Regions from separate parts of the Paenibacillus sp. FSL H8-0048 genome, predicted to be linked through region 3. Evidence: predicted binding sites of a transcription regulator. Region 3 holds the regulator's gene; each other region holds the start of a gene.
The links. The regulator NrdR, encoded in region 3, represses ribonucleotide reductase genes. The targets are predictions, from matches to a motif close to AACACNATATATNGTGTT.
Positions count from the first base shown of each region.

Region 1: nrdI (class Ib ribonucleoside-diphosphate reductase assembly flavoprotein NrdI) is a predicted target of NrdR. The motif match lies at 2,118-2,135, and genes of this name have one in related genera.
Region 2: NSU18_RS08065 (adenosylcobalamin-dependent ribonucleoside-diphosphate reductase) is a predicted target of NrdR. The motif match lies at 4,195-4,212, and genes of this name have one in related genera.

Region 1 is NZ_JBBODF010000001.1:6,381,989-6,389,292, reverse strand. Features, by position in the region: gene NSU18_RS27720 (hypothetical protein) at 1-1,101, opposite strand, end outside; gene NSU18_RS27715 (RNA polymerase sigma factor) at 1,098-1,634, opposite strand; gene nrdI (class Ib ribonucleoside-diphosphate reductase assembly flavoprotein NrdI) at 2,224-2,583, shown strand; gene nrdE (class 1b ribonucleoside-diphosphate reductase subunit alpha) at 2,570-4,654, shown strand; gene nrdF (class 1b ribonucleoside-diphosphate reductase subunit beta) at 4,691-5,650, shown strand; gene NSU18_RS27695 (alpha/beta fold hydrolase) at 6,152-6,883, shown strand; gene NSU18_RS27690 (ABC transporter permease) at 6,906-7,304, opposite strand, start outside.
Region 2 is NZ_JBBODF010000001.1:1,850,015-1,857,318, forward strand. Features, by position in the region: gene NSU18_RS08060 (electron transfer flavoprotein subunit beta/FixA family protein) at 1-703, opposite strand, end outside; gene NSU18_RS08065 (adenosylcobalamin-dependent ribonucleoside-diphosphate reductase) at 1,396-4,056, opposite strand; gene NSU18_RS08070 (DEAD/DEAH box helicase) at 4,482-6,227, shown strand; gene NSU18_RS08075 (YqhG family protein) at 6,224-7,294, shown strand.
Region 3 is NZ_JBBODF010000001.1:2,175,454-2,182,757, reverse strand. Features, by position in the region: gene polA (DNA polymerase I) at 1-1,986, shown strand, start outside; gene mutM (DNA-formamidopyrimidine glycosylase) at 2,038-2,880, shown strand; gene ytaF (sporulation membrane protein YtaF) at 3,078-3,779, shown strand; gene coaE (dephospho-CoA kinase) at 3,789-4,385, shown strand; gene NSU18_RS09480 (lytic transglycosylase domain-containing protein) at 4,385-4,948, shown strand; gene NSU18_RS09475 (alpha/beta-type small acid-soluble spore protein) at 5,056-5,274, opposite strand; gene nrdR (transcriptional regulator NrdR) at 5,440-5,916, shown strand; tRNA gene NSU18_RS09465 (tRNA-Lys) at 6,202-6,274, opposite strand; tRNA gene NSU18_RS09460 (tRNA-Ala) at 6,281-6,355, opposite strand; gene NSU18_RS09455 (recombinase family protein) at 6,477-7,304, shown strand, end outside.

The DNA.
Region 1 (7,304 bases), 4.2 Mb from region 3:
CCAATCATAATACCACTGCTGACCGAGGAGCAAAACGACATCCGCTTTCCGCTTCTTCCCGTTTACTTCATAAATTGCCGTCTGCTGCTGGCCTTGAACATCCATGCCAATTTTGCTGTTTATATTCTGTACCGCTCCAGTAGCAATATCGTACAGATTGCCATGAATGTCATAACCATTCTTTTTATCATCACTGTAATATACAAGCAGCATCTCGCTATTATATTTATCAATAGCAATAAAGGATCTGTACAAGGAATATTTGTCACCTAAGCTGCTTAAATCTAACAGTTCCTGCGGGGTTATTGTTTCACCTGCTGCGGCTGATTTTAAATTCAAAACGGTTAACTTTTCAGGTGTCATTCCTATCCCTTTCCCCAAGGTGATCGTCCCGATACCCAGCACTATATAGTCCCCTCCATCACAGATCCCCGTAAGCTCATAATAACGCTGCGAACCGCCTGCATACAGCGGTAAGGTGTAGATCCGTTTAGCCGTAGCTTCAGATAGCTCGGACTGGCCTTTTGGTGACAGATACAATGTGTAAGGTTCCGTAGGATGGGTGTACTTGGGCTTGCTGTAATTGACCATCGGAGGCGGGGGCGACCAGACAATCCCGGCGTTGGTCTCAACGGCACGCGCACGGGTCTTATCTCTGTCCAACGATAAGGGCATGTAATACTTCCTTCCGCCAAGCTCGAACTCTGCAGAACCAACCGGCGGGTTGTAAGCTTGCGGCGATGCTGGTGAAGCAGCGTTCTGAGTAGCCGAAGGTGACACCGCCGGCTGCACCACAGCCGCTCCCGAGTCAGGCTTAAAGACCGCTGCGAGCCTCCCTGCCGGATCAAGCCCGGCCCCTGGGCCAAATGGCCAGACCAGCGCGCCAAGCAGCAGGATGGCTGCCAGTCCGCCGAAGGCAGCCATACGGCTGAAGCGGCGGCGGCTTGTACGATTAGAGGATTCATGGGCAGCCTCTTCAATCCGCGCCATAAGCTGTGGCGTGAATCCCGGTTCTACAAGCGGACTCCGTCCGGCTTGCTTATACCAGTCCTTCTCCCCGCTCATCACCTTCACTTGCTCATGCTCTTGTCTTGTCTTCACTGGTCTTCCTCCTTCATCGCTGCTCTCACTTTCATTCTGGCCCGTCCGAGCCTGGATTTGACCGTCCCCTGCGCGATTCCAAGCAGCGCGGACAGCTCAGCGACTGACAGATCCTGCTGAATATCCAGCACCAGCACCTCCCGGTACTTGTCCGGCAGCTCCATGATGATCTCCCAGATGCGGTTCGCATACTGATTGCCGATAGCCTCTTGTTCTGCGGACAAGGCACCCCCCTTATCCTGATGGCTGCCCAGCGGAACGAACCTCCGCCAGAAGCTGCTCTTCCTTAAGCTGAACGCGGTGTTGCGGGTAATGGTGAGCAGCCAGGTTTTCAGAGTGGACTGTCCCCGGTACTTGCCGATGCTCTTGTAGGCCTTGAGGAATACCTCCTGGCTGATATCATTCGCCTGCTCCCGGCTGCGGGTTAAGAAAAAAGCATAATTCCATACATCCTGCCCGTAGGTCTCCATCATCTCACGCAGCGATACCGATGAGGCACAGGTCATGCTATACGTTAGTTCTTTACTCTGCATGTTCTCTCCCCTCTCACCTAATAAGACTCCTGCCGACCGATATGGTTCCCTGTTATTGAAAATCTTGGGGCACGCCGCCCTCGCCATCAATTATTGTTTGCTGAATGTACTGATTGCAGTTCCTGCATTAGAATTTCGAGAATCTGCTCAATTAGCCCCTGTTAGCTGAAATCAAGTGTACAAAATACAACAGATCTGATCCCCCAAAAAATTGGAGCAGCGTCTAATGTAAGAAGTGCCATCAAAACTCCATCCGCCGACGGCAGAGCGCTTTCAAATTTTATAGCCGCTTCCCCTTCTCCAAATGCCCCGTTCGAGCCATTCCTCAACGCAGCAAAATGCTTAAAAAAAATACTAATTAATTATAAGAGAATAGAATGCAGGCGGGGCGTGGGATTGGCGATTTAGAGAGGCATTTTGGGCGGCTGTGAGGGCTTGTTCACCGCTTGACTTTTCAATATATGGTATATAAAATGATTAAGCATTACTAAATATAGTGTATATAAGAGCTAAGCCCATAAATCTAGTAAAACCGCTATTCTTCATTTGTCAAGTAGAATGGGCTACATGTTATAGGAGGTTAGGAGCCATGTTGATTGCTTACGATTCCAAGACCGGCAACGTTAGAAGATTCATTAATAAATTGAAGCTTCCGGCGGTTCAAATCGAAGAGCATATGACGATCGACGAGCCTTACGTGCTTGTTACATACACTACCGGATTTGGACAGATTCCAGAGAAGGTGTCAACATTCCTTGAACGAAACCATTCCAGGCTGAAGGGCATCGCCGCAAGCGGCAACAAAAACTGGGGTGAGCTATACGCGCACAGCGCAGATCTGATTGCACAGCGTTACAACGTACCGGTGGTCGGCAAGTTTGAATTGTCTGGAACCTTCGGGGACGTACAGCGCATAAAACAGGAGGTGGACCGGGTTGCGGCATATTGAATTGAACAACATGTTGATGAAGAGAGACGAAAGCGGCTTTTTCCAATTGGATAAGGACCAGGAGGCAGTAGCCGAGTTCATGCAGGATGTGGAGCGGCGCAGCCTGACCTTCACAGATACGAAAGCCAAGATTGATTATATGATTGCAAATGACTACTACGAGGACCTGTACGACCGCTACTCCGCTGCTGAGATGGAGGATGTCTACCGGATCGCCCATGAATATAATTTCCGCTTCCCTTCCTATATGGCGGCTTCCAAGTTCTATACCGACTATGCCGTCAAAACCAATGACCGTAAGCAGTACCTGGAGCATTATCCGGACCGCGTAGCGGTAGTGGCTCTGCATCTGGGACGGGGCAACGTGGAAACTGCCTGTACTCTCGCGCGCTCGATGATGGAACAGCGCCTGCAGCCGGCGACACCAACCTTCCTCAATGCCGGCAAAAGCCGCCGCGGCGAGATGGTCTCCTGCTTCCTGCTGGAAATGGATGACTCGCTCAATTCGATCAACTATGTGCTGAATACCTGCATGCAGCTGTCAAAAATCGGGGGCGGCGTTGCCGTCAATCTGTCCAAGCTGCGCTCGCGCGGCGAGACGATTAAGGGTGTCGAGGATGCGGCCAAAGGCATCATGCCTGTCCTGAAGCTCATGGAAGACGGCTTCTCCTATGCGGACCAGATGGGCCAGCGTAAGGGTTCGGGTGCGGCTTATTATAATATTTTTGGCTGGGATGTACTGGAGTTCCTGGACAGCAAGAAGATTAACGCCGACGAACGGACACGCCTGAAGACGTTGTCTATCGGCCTGATCGTGCCTAACCGCTTCTATAAGCTGGCGCAGGATAATCAGCCGCTGCATGTGTTCGCTCCTTACACGGTCTACCAGGCGTATGGTACGCATCTGGATGACATGGACCTGGATGTCATGTATGATACCCTGCTTGCCGATCCGCGTGTGAAGAAAAGAATCGCCATGAGCGCACGCGACATGCTGACCAAGATCGCCATGATTCAGCTTGAATCGGGCTATCCATATATTATGAACAAGAGCAACGCCAATGCTGCTCATGCCCTGCGGGGTGTGGGCCAGATCAAGATGTCGAACCTGTGCACGGAGATTTTCCAATTGCAGGAGACTTCGGAGATTAACGACTACGGACAGCAGGACGAGATCCGCCGCGATATCAGCTGCAACCTGGCTTCCCTCAACATCGTGAACGTGATGGAGCACGGTAAGATCCGTGAATCCGTACATGAGGGCATGCTCGCACTGACGGCTGTCAGCGATATGACAACTGTCTCCAACGCTCCAGGCGTGGCTAAGGCGAACAAGGAAATGCACTCCGTGGGTCTGGGCGTAATGAACCTGCATGGTTATTTTGCCAAGAATAAAGTCGCTTATGAGAGTGAGCAGGCCCGTGATTTCGCACGCACCTTCTTCATGACGATGAACTTCCATTCCATTGAGAAAAGCATGGAGATTGCCGCTGAGACCGGCGAAACGTTCTATGGATTCGAGCAGTCCGACTACGCCAGCGGCGTGTATTTCGACCGTTATCTGACTACAGACTACCGTCCGGTTACGGCAAAAGCGCAGGAGCTGTTCGAGGGCATCACCATTCCTACTACAGAGGATTGGAAAGAGCTGCGTGACAAGGTGATGAAGCACGGCCTGTACCATGCCTACCGTCTGGCAATTGCGCCGACTGCGAGCATCTCGTACATCCAGAATGCTACCTCCAGTGTCATGCCGATTGTAGAGCAGATCGAGACCCGCACGTATGCCAACTCGACCACCTACTATCCGATGCCTTACCTGCGTCCGGACAATGTGTTCTATTATAAATCCGCCTACCAGATGGACCAGTTCAAGGTCATTGATCTGATCGCGGAGATTCAGCCTCATATCGACCAGGGTATTTCAACAGTCCTGCATGTGAACAGTGATGTCACCACCCGTGAGCTGGCCCGTTCTTACCTGTATGCGGCGCACAAAGGGCTGAAATCCCTGTACTATACCCGGACCAACAAATTGTCTGTCGAGGAATGCCTGGCCTGCTCCATCTAAGAGGGGCACAGGTACAGAAAGGGAGAATATACGATTATGAGCGCAATTCAAGCCGTGAACTGGAACCGTCCCGACGACGATTTCTCGCTGATGTTCTGGAACCAGAATATTATGCAGTTCTGGACCGATGACGAAATACCACTATCCGATGACAAAATGTCCTGGCTCACGCTAAGCGAGACCGAGAAGGACTCTTATATGAAGGTGCTGGGCGGATTGACCCTGCTGGATACGATTCAGGGCGGCGTAGGGATGCCGCAGATTATGGAGCATGTGGACGGCTTGCAGCGCAAGGCGGTCCTCGGCTTCATGGGCATGATGGAGCAGATTCATGCGAAGTCGTACAGCAGCATTTTCACCACACTGGCTTCGACGGAGGAGATTGACGGGATTTTCCGCTGGGTGGAGGACAATACGTTCCTGCAGTTCAAGGCGGAGACGATCTCGGAGTATTATCAAAAGATTGAGACGAAGAAAGACCTCTACCTGGCGATGTCCGCCTCGGTCCTGCTGGAGAGCTACCTGTTCTACAGCGGCTTCTTCTACCCGCTCTATCTGGCCGGACAGGGCAAAATGACCTGCAGCGGCGAAATCATCGACCTGATCCTGCGCGATGAGAGCATCCACGGCGTCTATGTCGGCGTGCTGGCCCAGGAAATCTTCGAGGAGCTGTCCGAAGAAGACCAGAGCGATGTCTATGAGACCCTGGTCGGCCTGCTGCGTCTGCTCCACGCGAACGAGGAGCAATACACCGAGCAGATCTACGCCCCGATTGGCCTGGTGGAGGAAGTGAAGACCTTCCTGCGCTACAATGCCAACAAGGCGATGATGAACCTCGGCCATGATCCGCTGTTCGATGAGGAAGAGATCAACCCGATTGTGCAGAACGGAATCAGCACCCATACGAAGCAGCATGACTTCTTCTCGAAGAAGGGGAACGGGTATGTGCGGGCGATGAATGTAGAGCCTTTGCGGGATGAGGATTTTCAGTTTTGAGTGGGTAGATTGAACTTGTACATTCCGATTTCGGGATAGTCGTGGCTCCAGAGAAGTTTTGGACTTCCGGCCGCTGTTAGGTTTGGATTTCCTGATTTTAAACCGCTGTCTGCGGTAGAAATCCAAACCTAAAGGCGGACGCTACCGCTCCTACAGTTCCAAAATTCCCTTCCACCACTCACCCTGTATTAGTTATTAACAAGTTCAATCTATTGGATTGGTATGTAGATAAGCACCCGTCAGCTTGGATAAGCTGCCGGGGCTTTTTTTGTGATACACAGTTCTAGGCCCTGCGAAGGTCCTGAGTAAACATCGAAACCCAAGCTTCACTTTTCACTGAAGCGGTACCGTCCTGAAAAGGAAAACAAAGCCGGTTCTACTTATGAGACCATATTGTTACTGGGACGTAGGAGTAGGGAAGGTTCATTCATTTACAGGAATGAGGTATGCGGAGTGGCTATACATATTCAAGAGTACGGTGACCCGAATGGGGAGTGTCTGATGGTCTTCCTGCATGGCGGCGGCGTAAGCGGCTGGATGTGGGAGAAGCAGGTAGCGGCGTTCGCCGGTTATCATTGTCTGGTCCCGGATCTGCCGGGGCACGGGTTCAGCCGGGAGGATCAGGAGTTCACGATCCGCAGCAGTGCAGAGGAGCTTGTATCCATTATTGAGGAGCGGGCTAAGGGACGAAAAGTCATCGTTACCGGATTCTCGCTGGGTGCACAGGTGCTGGTTCAGATGCTGGGGATAAGACCGGTGCTGATTGACTATGCCATCATCAACAGCGCATTGGTGCGGCCGATTCCCTCTGCCAGCAGGCTGATCGGACCGGCGGTCAGACTGTCTTTTCCACTGATTAAGTACAGATGGTTCGCGAAGCTGCAGGCCAAGACGCTCTATCTGGGCGAGGAATACCTGGAACGGTATGTTGAAGAGAGCCGGCAGATGGAGCTGATGACGCTGATCCGGGTGCTGGAAGAGAATATGTCGTTCCGCATTCCAGCCGGGTTCAGTGAAGCCGCAGGCAAAATACTGGTTACTGTAGGTGAACGTGAGAAATCTGTCATGAAGCAATCCGCCCGTGATCTTGTAGCTGTGAATCCCCGCTCCATGGGTGTGGTGATTCCCCGGATGGGACATGGCCTCTCTCTGGCGAAGCCGGAGCTGTTCAATAAGCTGGTCAAGGCCTGGATTCAGGGCGGGGAGCTGCCCGGGGAATGCAGAAGAATCTGATCCCCTCAGGCGCAGAGTGACGCTAGTTCAGATCCTCCCGCATTTTATAGCGGACAGCAAGATAGCTTAAGAATAGAATCGCCGTAATAGCTACTCCAAACGTATGAATCAGGTCTGCTGTACTGCCCAGATCCTTGACCCGTACGAGCGTATTGATCAGCAGATATTTCGTTAGATGAGTGCTTGTAAGCAGAGTCTCTAGCGCACCCAGTACCATCCCGATCACATTCAGGGCCAGCACGAGGCCGGCACTCAAGCTGATAAGCAGGTTCCTCGTCATCATGGCAATGCAGAGAACAAGCAGTGAGAACGCCCAATGCAGCAGGAATTGGCCAGCCAGCAGAGTAATGAGCGTGCCTAGATCTCCCATATCCGTCTGTCCCATAAACAGCCTTCTGCCGATTCCGTCTGCAATTAGCAG
Region 2 (7,304 bases), 330 kb from region 3:
TTACTCGCTGGTGATTTTTTTCACAATTAACGGTATGAAGCACTTGGGTTGGCGAGCCTGACTTACCCACATTAGCAGAATTCAGCGGCAGATCTTCAGCTGACCATATCGTTATTTCTGCCCGGGCAGCTGCTATTCTTCCCCGGATAGATGGTATTCGTGGAGTATTGCAGCTTTTTCTTACAGCTAACAATGCAGGAGTGGGCAGCTTAACAACCAGCCTGGACTCTTCGTCTGCTTTTTCAATAAGGACCGATTGGGGATGAAGGGCGTTAATTTTCTCTACTCCGATGATATGCGGAATGCCAAGAAGCTCGGCAATGCCAGGTCCTACCTGCCCCGTCTCCCCGTCAACGGATTGTTCTCCTGTAATAACGATTCCGAAACTGCCCAGCTTCTGTATGCCCGCTGCAAGAATGCAGGAGGTTGCATAGGTGTCAGAGCCGGCAAACTGTGGTGAAGATAATAATACCGCTTCATCTGCGCCCATCCCCAGCAGTTCTCTTAATTGCTCCTCACATTTCCGGGGTCCCATGGACAGGCAAGTAATGTGTCCGCCATATTGTTCCTTCAGACGAAGTGCTTCCTCTAATGCATTTAAGTCATTGGGATTGTTGAGAAGGTGATAAGCCTCCCTGTCAAACTCACTATCTGCACTCGCATGAATATCCGGTACCTGTTTGATGCATACGACGATTTTCATCTAGCCCTCCTCATACTCAAGTTTTGTCTTATGTATAAGCACAAATGATAGATTAACAAATTAAGTAAACTTTGTATCATCAATCCTATCATTAATAAAATTCAAAATCTGTCATTAAATGTCGATTGAAAAATTTTCACTTTTTTATCACAAAACATCCCTCACTATATTGTTGATCATGCTGAAAGTACAAGGTGTATGATTAATTTTGCAGGTATTTAGCAGAGGATGAAGTTGGTTTTTGGTTACGTTGAAGACAGCCACATCATAGTTTATTCTATCGTCATCAATCATACCCGGGCTTCCATCTAACTGCTAGGTGGACCTATTGGAGTCAAATTAACATCTACGGTAACTGCGTTGTTCATGCGACTGTTAAGGAGAGGGAGATTCACTTATCAGGTCGTTTAATAAGTTAGCGAGCGGCGCCTCCGTCTCCGCCACTACTGCTCTTTCCTTGAATAATCCAATGTCTTTGACTCACCTCGAGACCTCCATTTCCGGTAAGATAATCTATTCCGATTTACATGAATCCCGCCAATAAGAGAGAATCTTAAAATCATTGTACGCCTTAAACTTAAGCTTAAAGCAACAGCTTTTTGGAAGCGGTTGATGTTCTTTGGAACGTCAAACAGCCCCCACCTTGTTATTAAGATGAGGGCCAGTATTAGTTACAATCTTCTATCCTCGGCTCAACCGCACCGGCTATACCCGCAATTCCCGCAAGTCTTACACCCCTCAATATTAATCAGCGAGGCGCTGCCGCAGGAGGGGCAGAGATCCCGCGAAGCAGTAGCGTGGCTGTGCGCGTCATGACCGCCGTGGTTATCGTTGGTGGCTGCCGCAGGAACGGTAGATTTCAGCTCAGCGCTCAGCGCCTCATTGAAATCAAGCTCCAGCGTAGCCGCGATAGGTGCTGGGATATGGTCGTCATCGGCATTGTTCAGCACATGGGTCTCCAGGGCCTTGGCTACCGCATCAGCGATGGACTCGACGCGGTTCGCGCCGAAGCCGATAGCGCCAGAGCCGCCGATGCCCTTGAGGTGCTTGATCAGCAGGCCGACCTTCTCGCCGTGGTCGCCGTAGCGCAGGAACAGCGAGCAGACGCGGCCCAGGGCTTCCGCCATGGCGAAGACATCAGAGCCAGCCTTGCCCACGTTCAGGAAGATTTCGGCCGGGATGCCATCAAGGTCATTGATCGTGATATACGCCATGCCGAACGGCGTGTTGATCTTATAGGTCGCTCCGCGCAGCACCTGCGGGCGCTTCTTGTATTGCTTGTCCACTCCGCTGGCCGCCGGCTGTAGACCCGGAGCAGCTTCCATAGTCATTGGCTTTACGGCCACAGTAGCCGGAGCTGCCGATTCGACTTCTTTTTCCACTGTTTCAACTTCTGCCCCAGCATCCTTCTTGTCTTCCTTCTTCGCCGTTTCCAGTACCTGCACATCACGGCTACCATCGCGGTAGATGGTCACGCCTTTACAGCCCAGATCGAAGGCCATCTCATACAGTTCGGCGGTCTCTTCCACCGTGAAGTCGGACGGGCAGTTCGCGGTCTTGGAGATCGAGCTGTCCACCCAGCGTTGGATGGCGGCCTGTGCACGGATATGATCCTTGGCGGACAGGTCCATCGAAGTGACGAAGTATTCCGGCAGCTCCTCTCCCGGATGGGCTTCCAGCCATTCCTGGGCGATCGGCACGAACTGCTCGTCATAGCCGAGACGGCTCTGGCGGAAATATTTGAAGGCGAAATACGGCTCGATGCCTGTAGATGTTCCGACCATAGTTCCAGTGCTGCCTGTAGGAGCCTGGGTAATAACAGTCACGTTGCGCATGCCATGCTTGCGGATCGATTCGCCAACCTCCGGATAGACCTCAGTAATATTCCGCATGAAGCCGCTCTGCAGATATTTGTCGGTGTCAAACGCCTGGAACGAGCCCTTCTCTCCTGCAATCTCAGCCGAAGCCAAATAGGCCTCGCGGGCCATGAAGCCGTAGAGCTTGTCCAGGAACTCCAGCGATTCGGGGCTTCCGTAGCGGATATTCAGCTTAATCATCAGCTCAGCCAGTCCCATGGTGCCGAGGCCTACGCGGCGTTCGAGCTTCTGGTTCGCTTCATTTTCCGGGAAATGATACGGCGTCTTATCGATAACATTGTCCAGGAAGCGGACGGAATACCGGGTTGTTCTCGCCAGATCTGCCCAGTCCACATCATGGTTTTCGGCATCGTAGAACTTGGAAAGATTGACGGCAGACAGGTTGCACACGCCCCAGCCGGGCAGGCCCTGTTCACCGCAAGGATTGGTACATATGATCGGATTGAAATACCAGCTATTAGACATCTGATTATAATACTCCATGAAAACAACGCCCGGCTCTGCCGATTTCCAGGCCGATTCGATAATCGTCTGCCAGATATCGCGCGCTTTGACGGTACGGTAAGGAATGACGCGGCGGTTGTCGGCCTTCCATTTATCGAGATCGCCGTCCCACAGGGTGTCGTAATCCGGGTCAGTCGTGTCGGGGAAGACAAGCTCCCAGTCCAGATCCTCCTTCACGGCCTTCATGAAGCTGTTGCTCACGCATACAGACAGGTTGGCGTTCGTCACCTGGCCCATCGTCTGCTTCACAGTAATGAAGTCCAGCACATCCGGGTGCCAGTCGTTAATCATCAGCATCAGCGCGCCGCGGCGGCTGCCGCCCTGTTCAATCAGTCCGGTAGTGTAGCTGAAGAGGCCGCCCCAGGACACAGAGCCGCTGGAGGAACCGTTCACCCCACGGACAATAGCGCGGCGCGGACGCAGCGAGGACAGATTGATGCCAACCCCGCCGCCGCGGGCCATAATCTCGGTCATCTCGGAGAGGGTCTCCATGATGCCGCCACGGCTGTCTTTTGGAGAGGGAATGACATAGCAGTTGAATAACGTAAGCTCTTCGCTTGCTCCGGCGCCAGCCGCAATCCGCCCCCCGGGAACCAGCTTCCAGTCATCCAGAATGGAGCGGAAACGGCTTGTCCACTCCTCCTGAAGCTCGGGCGTCTTCTCTACTGAGGCCATCGCAGCCGCAAGACGGTCCCACATCTCCTCCGGTGTCTTCTCAATGTTCAGCGTCAGCTTCTCGACATCCGACTGCACCAGCTCGCCGCTGCGGGTTCGGACCGTAACGATCCGGCCTGTGCGCTCCACAATTTCACCGACCTCCTTGGTCGGGAACTTCGGATCATCCTTGGTCAGGACCAGCACCACATCGCCTACCTTGGCATTATTGCTGTCCGCGTCCTTCCAGGCGTAACGGTCCAGGAATATTTTCTCGCTCAGACCCTCTAGACGCTTGTTGTGTTCCACTGTACTCAATACCAAAACCTCCCGGGAATGTAATAGTTCATGCTTCCGGCGGCAAGGCAGCCGCAGCCTGCTTGTCCGGCGAAAGCTCCTTTTGTCAATAACAAACTGCCGGATTAAATCCGCATACCCGCTAAATTTCATGCTTTTGTAACAATATATGGTGTGCGTTAACTTTTAAACTATACCACATGTTGTGGATAGAGGTCTTTTTTGAAAAAGCAGCCCCAGGCAGGAATAACGGAAAATTGGGAAAAGAAAGGCTCATTTCCTCCCTCTTTCTCGCTTTTTTGCAGGGCACCGGAACTGAAAGCTTTCAAGGCGGATTACAGCGTTCCTCTGTGAATTCCATGCGCCTCTGGTTATGAAATCTCTCTGAAACGAGCATACTACTGCTACGCATTTCGATATGAAACTGCGACGGAGGAGGCTGCAACATGACGCAATTATTCCGCAATTCCTTGCCCCAAGAGAAGGTAACTTCTGCGCCGCTGCTGCCTGTTCCTCTATCTTTTGAGCGTAACTGGCTGCATGATCTGGAATCGAGACTCGATAAAGGCGGGCCGTGGGGCGACTGGCGCTTATCCCGCCTTGCTGTGCAGGGAGAGCAGTCGGGGCTGGTGACCAGCTTCGATGAGCTGCAGTGTATGAAGCATCTGTCCGGGCTGTCTCCCCTTCCCCATCAGCTGGATACGGCGCACAAGGTGCTGTTCGAGATGTCGGGAAGGGCGATTCTGGCCGATGAAGTCGGACTTGGCAAGACCATCGAAGCGGGGCTTGTGCTGAAGGAGTATCTGGTACGCGGGCTGGTGAGCAAAGTTCTGATTCTGGTGCCGGCCTCGCTTGTCCTGCAATGGGTGCGGGAGCTGAATACGAAGTTCGGAATCTCTGCCGTAGCGCAAAAGAAAGCCTATTCCTGGGGCAATGACATTGTCGTCGCCTCGATGGATACAGCCAAGCGTGACCCGCATAAGGAAATGCTGCTGAGCCAGGAGTATGACATGCTGATTATCGACGAAGCCCATAAGCTGAAGAACAAGAAATCGACCAATTATCAGTTCGTACAGCAGCTCCGCAAAAAATATTGCCTGCTGCTCACCGCCACCCCCGTGCAGAACGATCTCGGCGAGCTGTTCAATCTGATTACGCTGCTCAAGCCGGGTCAGCTCGGGAATCAGGGCGATTTTGCTGCCAATTTTGTGGTGGATAAGCGTCAGCCCAAGAATGAGGTTCAGCTCCGGGGCGAGCTGTCCAAGGTCATGATCCGCAACCGCCGGGGCGAAGGCCCGGTGAATTTCACCAAGCGCAAGGTGCGCAATATCCCCCTCACCCTCTCCGCAGAGGAGAAGGCGCTGTATGATGGCGTGACCGCTTTTGTCAAAGAACAGTATCAGGAGGCAGGCGGTAATCTCAGCAGTATGCTCTCCCTGGTCACGCTTCAGCGCGAGGTGTGCAGCAGCCGGGATGCGGTGTTCGTTACGCTGGTGAATCTGATCAAGAAGCTGCCTGCCGATTCGCCGAAGCGTGAGCGGATGATGGGGCTGCTCCAGACGATCCGTACGGTCAAGACGAATACCAAGGCGGAGAAGACGATGGAGTTAATCCGCGATATGAACGAGAAGGTGATCGTCTTCACGGAATACCGGGCCACGCAGGAGTATCTGCTTCAGTATTTCCGTGATCATGGACTGCAATGTGTAACGTACTCGGGCGGGATGAACCGCGGCAAAAAAGACTGGATGATGGACCTCTTCCGCGGACGCGCCCAGGTGATGATTGCCACCGAAGCCGGCGGCGAAGGGATCAACCTGCAGTTCTGCCACCATATGATCAATTTCGATCTGCCGTGGAACCCGATGCGGGTCGAGCAGCGGATCGGCCGGGTCCACCGGCTCGGTCAGGAGAATGATGTGGTCATCTATAACCTCTCCACCGAAGGGACGATTGAAGAGCATATCCTCCACCTGCTGCATGAGAAAATCAACATGTTCGAGATGGTCATCGGCGGGCTGGATGTCATTCTGGAGCGCTTCGAGCAGAAGGGCTCGCTTGAGAAAAGCCTGTACAAAATCGTGCTCGAAGCGGGCAGCGACGAGGAGCTGCGCAGCGGGCTGGATACGATCGGCGATTCGCTCAGTGAACTGACCCACGCGGGGCTGGATGATAGCGGGGTGCTGGGCTGATGCTGACGCCTACAGAGGTGCGCAAGCAGGTCATGGATTATCTGGAAGCGACCGAATGCACCATTCTTGAATCCTCTCCGCTGCATGTGACGGTGAAGCTCTCCCCGCGCGCGGACCGGATGCTGACGGACCGCCCTTATTATTGGGGCTTCGTGGAGCGCACGGGCGTAGATCCCGAGACCCTGTCCTTCAGCTTCGTTTTCGACCCGCAGAAGTACGATGAACTGGCCGCGCAGGCCGCTGCGCCTGCGGCCCGCCCGCGCGGCGGGGCCAGCCGCCCGGCAGGGGCGGGAGCGCCGCCGGGTCTGGCCGGGGCAGCGGATGCCGAAGCTGCTGCGGAGCCGCTTGGCGCAGCGCAGGCGCAGGGAGCGGCGCTGCCGCCCGGGGTATCGGCTGCGCCGGAGGACAGCATCCTCGCGCGGTACTTCGGCATCGTCCCGGCGCTGCCGCGCCTCGGACCGGGCATGATCCGCCGCGAGGACGTAACCTACGGCAGCAAGCGCCTGCGGCAGATCTGGTCGGCGGCGCTGGACGAAGGCCGGTGCCTACAGCTGTTCGAGGACCCTGGCCTCAGGCAGCGGACCACCCTGTTCTCGGCCGCCTACGAGCCGTGGCTGGCGGTCTGCTACAAGGTCGAGATGACCTGTGACCTGAAGCGCGAGGAGCTGCATTTCATCGCGGTCTCTTTGACCACCGGGCTGATCGTTCCAGACTTCGAGGCCCGGCTGGCCGGCAAGGAGCTGACGCCGCGGCTGCCGGAGAACATTCATGTCCAGCCGTTCGAGCTGGGGATAACGGACGGGGCCGACCGGCTGGAGGGATATCTGACCTCGAAGCTGGCACTGCTGGATTACACCTGGGCGGAAGAAGCCCGCGAACGGCTGGAGCTGGAGCTTAGCATCGTGGACATCTACTACGCAGAACTGCTCAAGGAGCAGGATGAGGAGAAGCGCCTCGCCGTAGAGGAGCAGTTCAACCGCCGCCGCCAGGAGACCTCGTGGCAGTATGAGCCGCAGATTGCAGTTTCTGCCGTCACTTACGGATTGTTTCATCTGCGCAGCACATAGAATGTGACCC
Region 3 (7,304 bases):
GAGCATGCGGACAGCGCCATTATGAGCAAAAAATTGGCGACGATCTACCGTGAGGTTCCGCTTGAACATACCTGGGAGGATATGGTGTTCAGCGGTATTGCTGCCGATACGGCGGGCCCTGCCCTGGCAAAGCTGGAGTTCAAGTCCCTGCTGGAGCGGCTGTCGCTCAGCGCCTATTCGCATGGGGCGGACGGCAGTCTGTCCAGCCCCGCAGCAGTGGAAGCGGCTGAGCTGACGATTACCCTCGTTGACGAAGCCGGAATAGAGCAGCTGATTCAGGCACTGCCGGGCATCTCCGCCCTGCATGTGGAATCTAACGGGGAGAACCCGCACCGTGCTGAAGTGATCGGCCTCGGGCTGTCTTCGCCGGAGCAGCATTATTTTGTGCCTTTTGCCCTGCTGAAAAGTCCGGCGGCAGCACCTCTGCGGGACTGGCTCGGTGATGAGCAGGCGCCGAAGAGCGGGTATGATCTGCACCGGGCCGATCTGGCTCTGCATTGGCAGGGAATTGCTTTTGCCGGAGCCGCTAACGATGTTCAGCTGGCCGCTTACCTGCTGGACCCGACGGAAGCGAGCCAGAATCTGAATGACCTGACAACGAAATACGGCCTGCCCCGCTTGTCGCCGGATGAGGATGTTTTCGGCAAAGGGGCCAAATATAGAATTCCTGAGCTTGCAATTCTCGGTGAGCATGTCGCCCGCAAGAGTGCGACTGTGCTTGGCATTGTGCAGAAGCAGCAGGAGGAGCTGGACAAGACGGACATGACCGGTCTGTTCCAGGACCTGGAGATGCCGCTGTCACGGATTCTCGCTGATATGGAGAAGCAGGGCATTGCTGTGAATAAGGATGATCTCATTCAGCTCGGCAAGGAATTCGAAGCCCAAATCTCCCGGCTGGTCACTGAGATTTACGCCGCCTGCGGAACCGAATTCAATCTGAATTCTCCGAAGCAGCTGGGCGAGGTTCTGTTCGTGAAGCTCGGTCTGCCGGTTGTGAAGAAGACGAAGACCGGATATTCGACCGATGCCGAGGTACTGGAAAAGCTTGCGCCTTATCATGACGCCGTGCGCCTGATTCTGCAATACCGCACCCTGGCCAAGCTGCAATCTACGTATGTCGAAGGTTTAATGAAGGAAATTTCGCCGGAGACGGGCAAGGTGCATACCTTCTACCGGCAAACGATTGCTGCTACGGGCCGGCTCAGCAGCCAGTTCCCGAACCTGCAGAATATTCCAATCCGGCTCGAAGAGGGCCGCAAGCTCCGTAAGGTATTCGTGCCCTCCGAGCCGGGCTGGTCGATTCTGGCAGCGGATTACTCGCAGATCGAGCTGCGTGTGCTGGCACATATCTCGGGCGATGAGCGGATGAAGGAAGCTTTTGTCGAGGATATGGATATTCATACCAAGACCGCGATGGACGTATTCGGCGTCCCTGCGGAGAGTGTGGACAGTAATATGCGCCGGTCCGCCAAAGCGGTTAACTTCGGGATTGTGTACGGCATCAGCGATTACGGCCTGTCGCAGAACCTGAACATTCCCCGTAAGGAGGCAGCCCGGTTCATTGAACAGTATTTCGAGGTGTTCCAAGGTGTGCGCCGTTATATGGATGATATTGTGGTCGAGGCCCGTAAGCAGGGGTATGTGACTACGCTGCTGGAACGCCGCCGTTATCTGCCGGAGATTAATGCGAAGAACTTCAATCTGCGTTCCTTTGCAGAACGTACGGCGATGAATACGCCGATTCAGGGAACCGCTGCGGATATTATCAAGCTGGCCATGGTTCATATGGACAAGGCACTGCATGAGCGCGGCCTGAAGAGCCGGATGCTGCTCCAGGTACACGATGAACTGGTATTCGAGGTGCCGGAGGAGGAGCTGGAGCAGATGAAGCAGCTGCTGCCCGAGGTGATGGCCGGAGCGCTGCAGCTGTCAGTTCCGCTGAAGGCAGAGGTAAGTTATGGAAGCAACTGGTACGAAGCGAAATAGGCTCCCCGTACATGGAAGATATCCGGTATAATGGAGTGGAGGTGAGCCATGATGCCGGAATTGCCGGAAGTCGAAACAGTCAGAAGAACACTTAATGAGTTAATTACAGGCAAGCAGATAGAGCATGTCACCGTCCGGCTGCCGCGGATTATTCAGCGCCCGGATGATATTCAGGCCTTTGCCCATATGCTGGCAGGCCATAGTGTGGTTACAGTTGAACGCAGAGGCAAGTTCCTGCGTTTCGTATTTGACGGGCTGGTGATGGTCTCCCATCTGCGGATGGAGGGCCGTTACGGCGTCTACCGTGAGGGCGAGCTGCTGGACAAGCATACGCATGTTATTTTCCATTTCACAGACGGGACAGAGCTGCGTTATACGGATGTGCGCCAATTCGGGACGATGCATCTGTTCCAGCCGGGAGAGGATCTGCAGCTGAAGCCGCTGAACAAGCTGGGGCAGGAGCCGCTGGATGCCGATTTCACGCTGGAACGGTTCAAAGAGATTGTCGCGAAGCGGAGCACCAAGATCAAGCCGCTGCTGCTCAATCAGGAATATATAGTAGGTATCGGCAATATTTATGTAGATGAGTCTCTGCATCGTGCAGGAATCCACCCGGAGGAGACCGCGAAGTCCCTCACCGAGGATCAGCTGGCCAGGCTGCACCATGCTATTGTCGCAACACTGACAGAGGCTGTGAATGCCGGAGGCTCCTCCGTGAAGTCGTATGTCAACGGCCAGGGGGAGAGCGGAAGCTATCAGGATCAGCACAAGATCTATGGACGTAAGGATCAGCCGTGTGCCACCTGCGGTACGCTGATTGAGAAGAGCGTAGTCGGCGGACGGGGAACGCATTATTGTCCCACCTGCCAGCCCGTACCTGTACTGATTCTGTAATTTTTATTTAGAGTCATCTGCATTTACCGCCCTTTTCCGGGCCAGTTACACCTGAGTTATAACCGTTCTGTATAAAGGCAGGCACTTACTGCCCGTCCCGCCCATATAATGTGTGAAGATTGCTGATTATGGCGAAACGGAGCTCCGGCTTGGATGCTTAATCCACCGGCTCCGGTTCTTCACGGGAGGGATTGCGGGTGCTGAGCCCATTGTTGTCTTTGCTGTTGCTTGCGTTTGCGCTTAGTCTGGATGGATTTGGTGTAGGCATTACATATGGACTGCGTAAAATGAAAATTCCCCTGCTCTCCATTATCATTATTTCGCTCTGTTCAGGGGTCGTCATTTATGGTTCTATGCAAGTGGGCGTGCTGCTGGCCAATGTAGTCTCTCCGAATGCCGCTTCCAGTGTCGGAGCGGTTATTCTCGTCTTGATGGGCTGCTGGTCCCTGTTCCAGATGCTGACGCAGAAGGAGAAGGAGCAGGGAGAGACAGTGCCTGGACAGGAGACCATACTGGAGACGGCTGCTTCCGTACAAAGTGCCGAGACAGTGCTGAAGCCGGCAGTATTCTCGCTGGAGCTGCGCCATCTGGGCGTGGTGATACAGATTCTCCGGACGCCGTCTTCCGCCGATATGGATGCTTCAGGGAGTATTTCCTCCATGGAAGCCATGATTCTGGGGATCGCGTTGTCACTGGATGCCTTTGGGGCCGGCCTTGGTGCGGCACTGCTCGGATTCAGTCCGTGGTCCACCTCGCTGATGATCGCTGTATTCAGCGGAACCTTTTTGCTGATGGGAATGAAGACGGGACTGAGATTATCCGGCAGCTACTGGATGAAGCATGCGGCTGCGCTGCCCGCGATATTATTAATTGTAATGGGTATAATGAAGTTATTATGAGGTGAGTACATGATTATAGGCTTAACCGGAGGCATAGCTTCGGGAAAAAGCACCGTGTCTGCGCTGTTTGTCCGCAAGGGAGCTGCACTGGTGGATGCCGATGTCATCGCCAGAGAGGTGATGCTCCCCGGACATCCGGTGCTGGCGGCAGCGGTGGAGGCTTTTGGAGACCGCATCCTGCTGCCTGACGGTTCGCTGGACCGGGCGGGTCTTGGTGAGATTGTCTTCCGGGACCCGGAGGCGCTCAAGACACTGAATAACCTGACCCATCCGGCAATCCGCAGGGAGATCAAGGACAGAATGTATGCGCTTGAGCAGGAGAATCCGCAGCGGCTGGTCATTGTCGACATTCCGCTGCTCTACGAATCAGAGCTGGATTCCTTATTTGAGCAGATTATTGTGGTCTATGTCCCAAGGAGGGTGCAGTTAGCCCGCCTCATGGAGCGGAGCGGAATGAAGCTGGAGCAGGCTGAGGACCGGCTGAGGTCGCAGATGGATATTGAACTTAAGCGCAGGAAAGCAACATTTGTGATCGACAATAGCGGTGATCTGCAGTCTGCCGAGCTTCAGGTTGCCCGGTTGTGGGACAGGCTGGGCCTGATATGATGAAGTGGTTACGTAAAAAAAGAGTCCTGCTGCTGCTGTTCATCGGCTTCACCGCGATTCTGTTTCTAGGCTCCAACTGGATGTCATGGTTTTATCCTATTCATTATAAAGCAGAGATCCGCCAGCACAGCCGGACGTATGAGATGGACCCGTTTCTGGTGGCATCCATCATCCGGGTGGAGACCAATTATAAGACCGGCCGTGAATCCAAAAAAGGCGCGCTGGGACTCATGCAGCTGATGCCGGATACCGCCAAGTGGGCGCTCGAAAAGGCCAAGCTTCCTGAGGTATCGCTGGAACGGCTGAAGGAAGAGCCCTCGTCCAACATTGAACTGGGCACCTGGTATTTGTCTACGCTCTCTAAGCAGTTTGACGGCAACCGTATAGCAGTTATCGCCGCCTACAATGCCGGACCCGGCAAGGTGCAGAGCTGGCTGGATGAAGGGCAGTGGGACGGAACAGAAGCCTCTGTGAAGGATATTCCGTTCGGTGAGACCCGTCATTACGTGCAACGCGTGATTTATTATTATGATCAATACACTGAGCTCTACAGTGAGTTCTAGGTGCTTGTTACTTCTGTTGCTCTTATGTAAAAAGAAGCATCAAACGGCCGGAGGCCGTTCGATACTTCTTAGGCAAGCTTATGTCGTGTTTAGCAGGTTATTTGTACTTATTTGTACTGACCTGCCAATTGCTGTTCAGCCAGGGTTACAAGACGTTTAGTGATGTAACCACCGATCGAACCGTTTTCGTAAGAAGTTTTATTGCCTTGGTATCCGTCTGGGGAGAGGGTGATACCTAGTTCCTGGGCAACTTCATATTTCAGTTGTTCCAAGGCACCGCGTGAGTTTGGAGCTACCAGGTTATTGGAGTTGTTATTTTGGCTCATTGCTGTTCACCTCCTATCGGTTGGTAACTGTATTATGTGCCGGACATGTCAGATTCATAACAACAAATAAACGGTGTTTTCTGGAAATTAAATGATGCCCGAATAGCCCTTGTGTATCAAGGGACCGGGCCAATCCATTCTAATGATGAGGAAGTGAAGAAGCTTATGAAATGTCCTTACTGCGACCACACCAATACCAAAGTCCTGGACTCGCGCCCGGCCAATGAGAATAAGTCCATCCGCCGCAGGCGGGAATGCGAGCTGTGCAGCCGCCGTTTCACCACCTTCGAGATGATTGAAGAGACCCCCCTGATTGTGATCAAAAAAGGCGGCAGCCGTGAAGAGTTCAGCCGTGACAAAATCCTTCGCGGCCTGATCCGTGCCTGCGAGAAGCGTCCGGTTCCTGTAGAGCGTCTGGAGGTCATCGTATCCGAGGTGGAGAAAAGCCTGCGCGGCATCGCCCTCGCCGAGATCGAGAGCCGCCAGATCGGCGAGCTGGTCATGGAGCAGCTCTACCCTGTTGACGAGGTAGCCTACGTCCGCTTCGCATCCGTGTACCGCCAGTTCAAGGACATTAACATGTTCATGAAGGAACTGAAGGGATTGCTGTCCAAGAACACGGAGGAGCTGGAGGGGCTGTAAGGGGTTTGGGGAATGAAGGGGTTGGTCTTGGGTTAAAGGGCCAGTTTCCGGGTGGGCTGCTATGGGGTGTACGGGACAGCCACACAAATGAACTAGGTACTTATTGGTGAATGAACCGATGGGTGCCTTATTTGTTGTGTTGTATAGGAAATTATACTGTCAGTCTGTATGCGAAAAACCGAACACATTTGAAATGATTGTGTTGAATTGCTTATGAACGTATAGGATTGAGGGGCTTTAATTTGAACAAAAAAAAGACCCTGGTCAGGGTCTTTAAAAATGTGATGGACTCTCAGGGGCTCGAACCCTGGACAAATAGATTAAGAGTCTACTGCTCTACCAACTGAGCTAAGAGTCCATGGAATGGTGGAGAATAGGGGATTCGAACCCCTGACCTCTTCGCTGCCAGCGAAGCGTTCTCCCACTGAACTAATTCCCCATTCGTTTTTCTCACAAGAAATAATATATCATAAATATATTTCTCAGTCAACATTATTTACAAAAAGAATAATAAGGATTAAAATATGGTAGTATATATGACTGATGGGAGGTCTTTCGATATGGGGGATAAGAGGCGGGTCGCAGCATTTTACAGAGTATCAACAAAGGGGCAGCTTGAAGGAAATGATATTCCTATGCAACGTAGGGCTTGTCAAGAGTTTATTAATAGTAAGGGTTGGATGTTGGTAAAAGAGTATACGGAGAAAGGCGTTTCTGGATATAAGACAGCGAATGAGGACAGAGATGAAATTCAACGTGCTAGATATGATGCAGAAAATAGTCACTTTGATGTATTGCTTTGTTTCATGTTCGACAGATTAGGAAGAAGGACATATGAAACTCCTCTGTTATTAAAATGGTTCAACTCAATGGGAATTGAAGTCTGGTCAGTAAAAGAAGGTCAACAAGAATTTACAGACGAAGGGCATGACATAACAAACTTCCTTAGATTCTGGCAATCGAATAACGAATCTCAAAAAACTTCGATGCGCGTTGATGAAAAACATACACAAATGGCCGAAGATGGTGCATTTAGAGGTGGCACTGCCCCATTCGGATACCGGTTAACACCTTCAGGAATTAAAAATAAGAAAGGCAAAGAGCTGATGAAGCTGGAAATAAATGAAGAACAAGCTACCATCGTCAAACAGATGTTCAATATGGTGATAAAAGAGGGTTTTGGAAGTAATCGAATTGCTAAGTTTCTTAATGAAAATACAATCCCCACTTCTACCGGAGGTAAATGGAACACTGCTGCTGTGAACTTTATTCTTAGAAATCCTGTGTATAAAGGGTATCCGGCCTATGGAAAAAGAAAATCGGTTGAAGGGATTTTTGAGACTAAAGGTAAAGCAGAATGGACGATGCCCGAAAAACAACAACTTCAA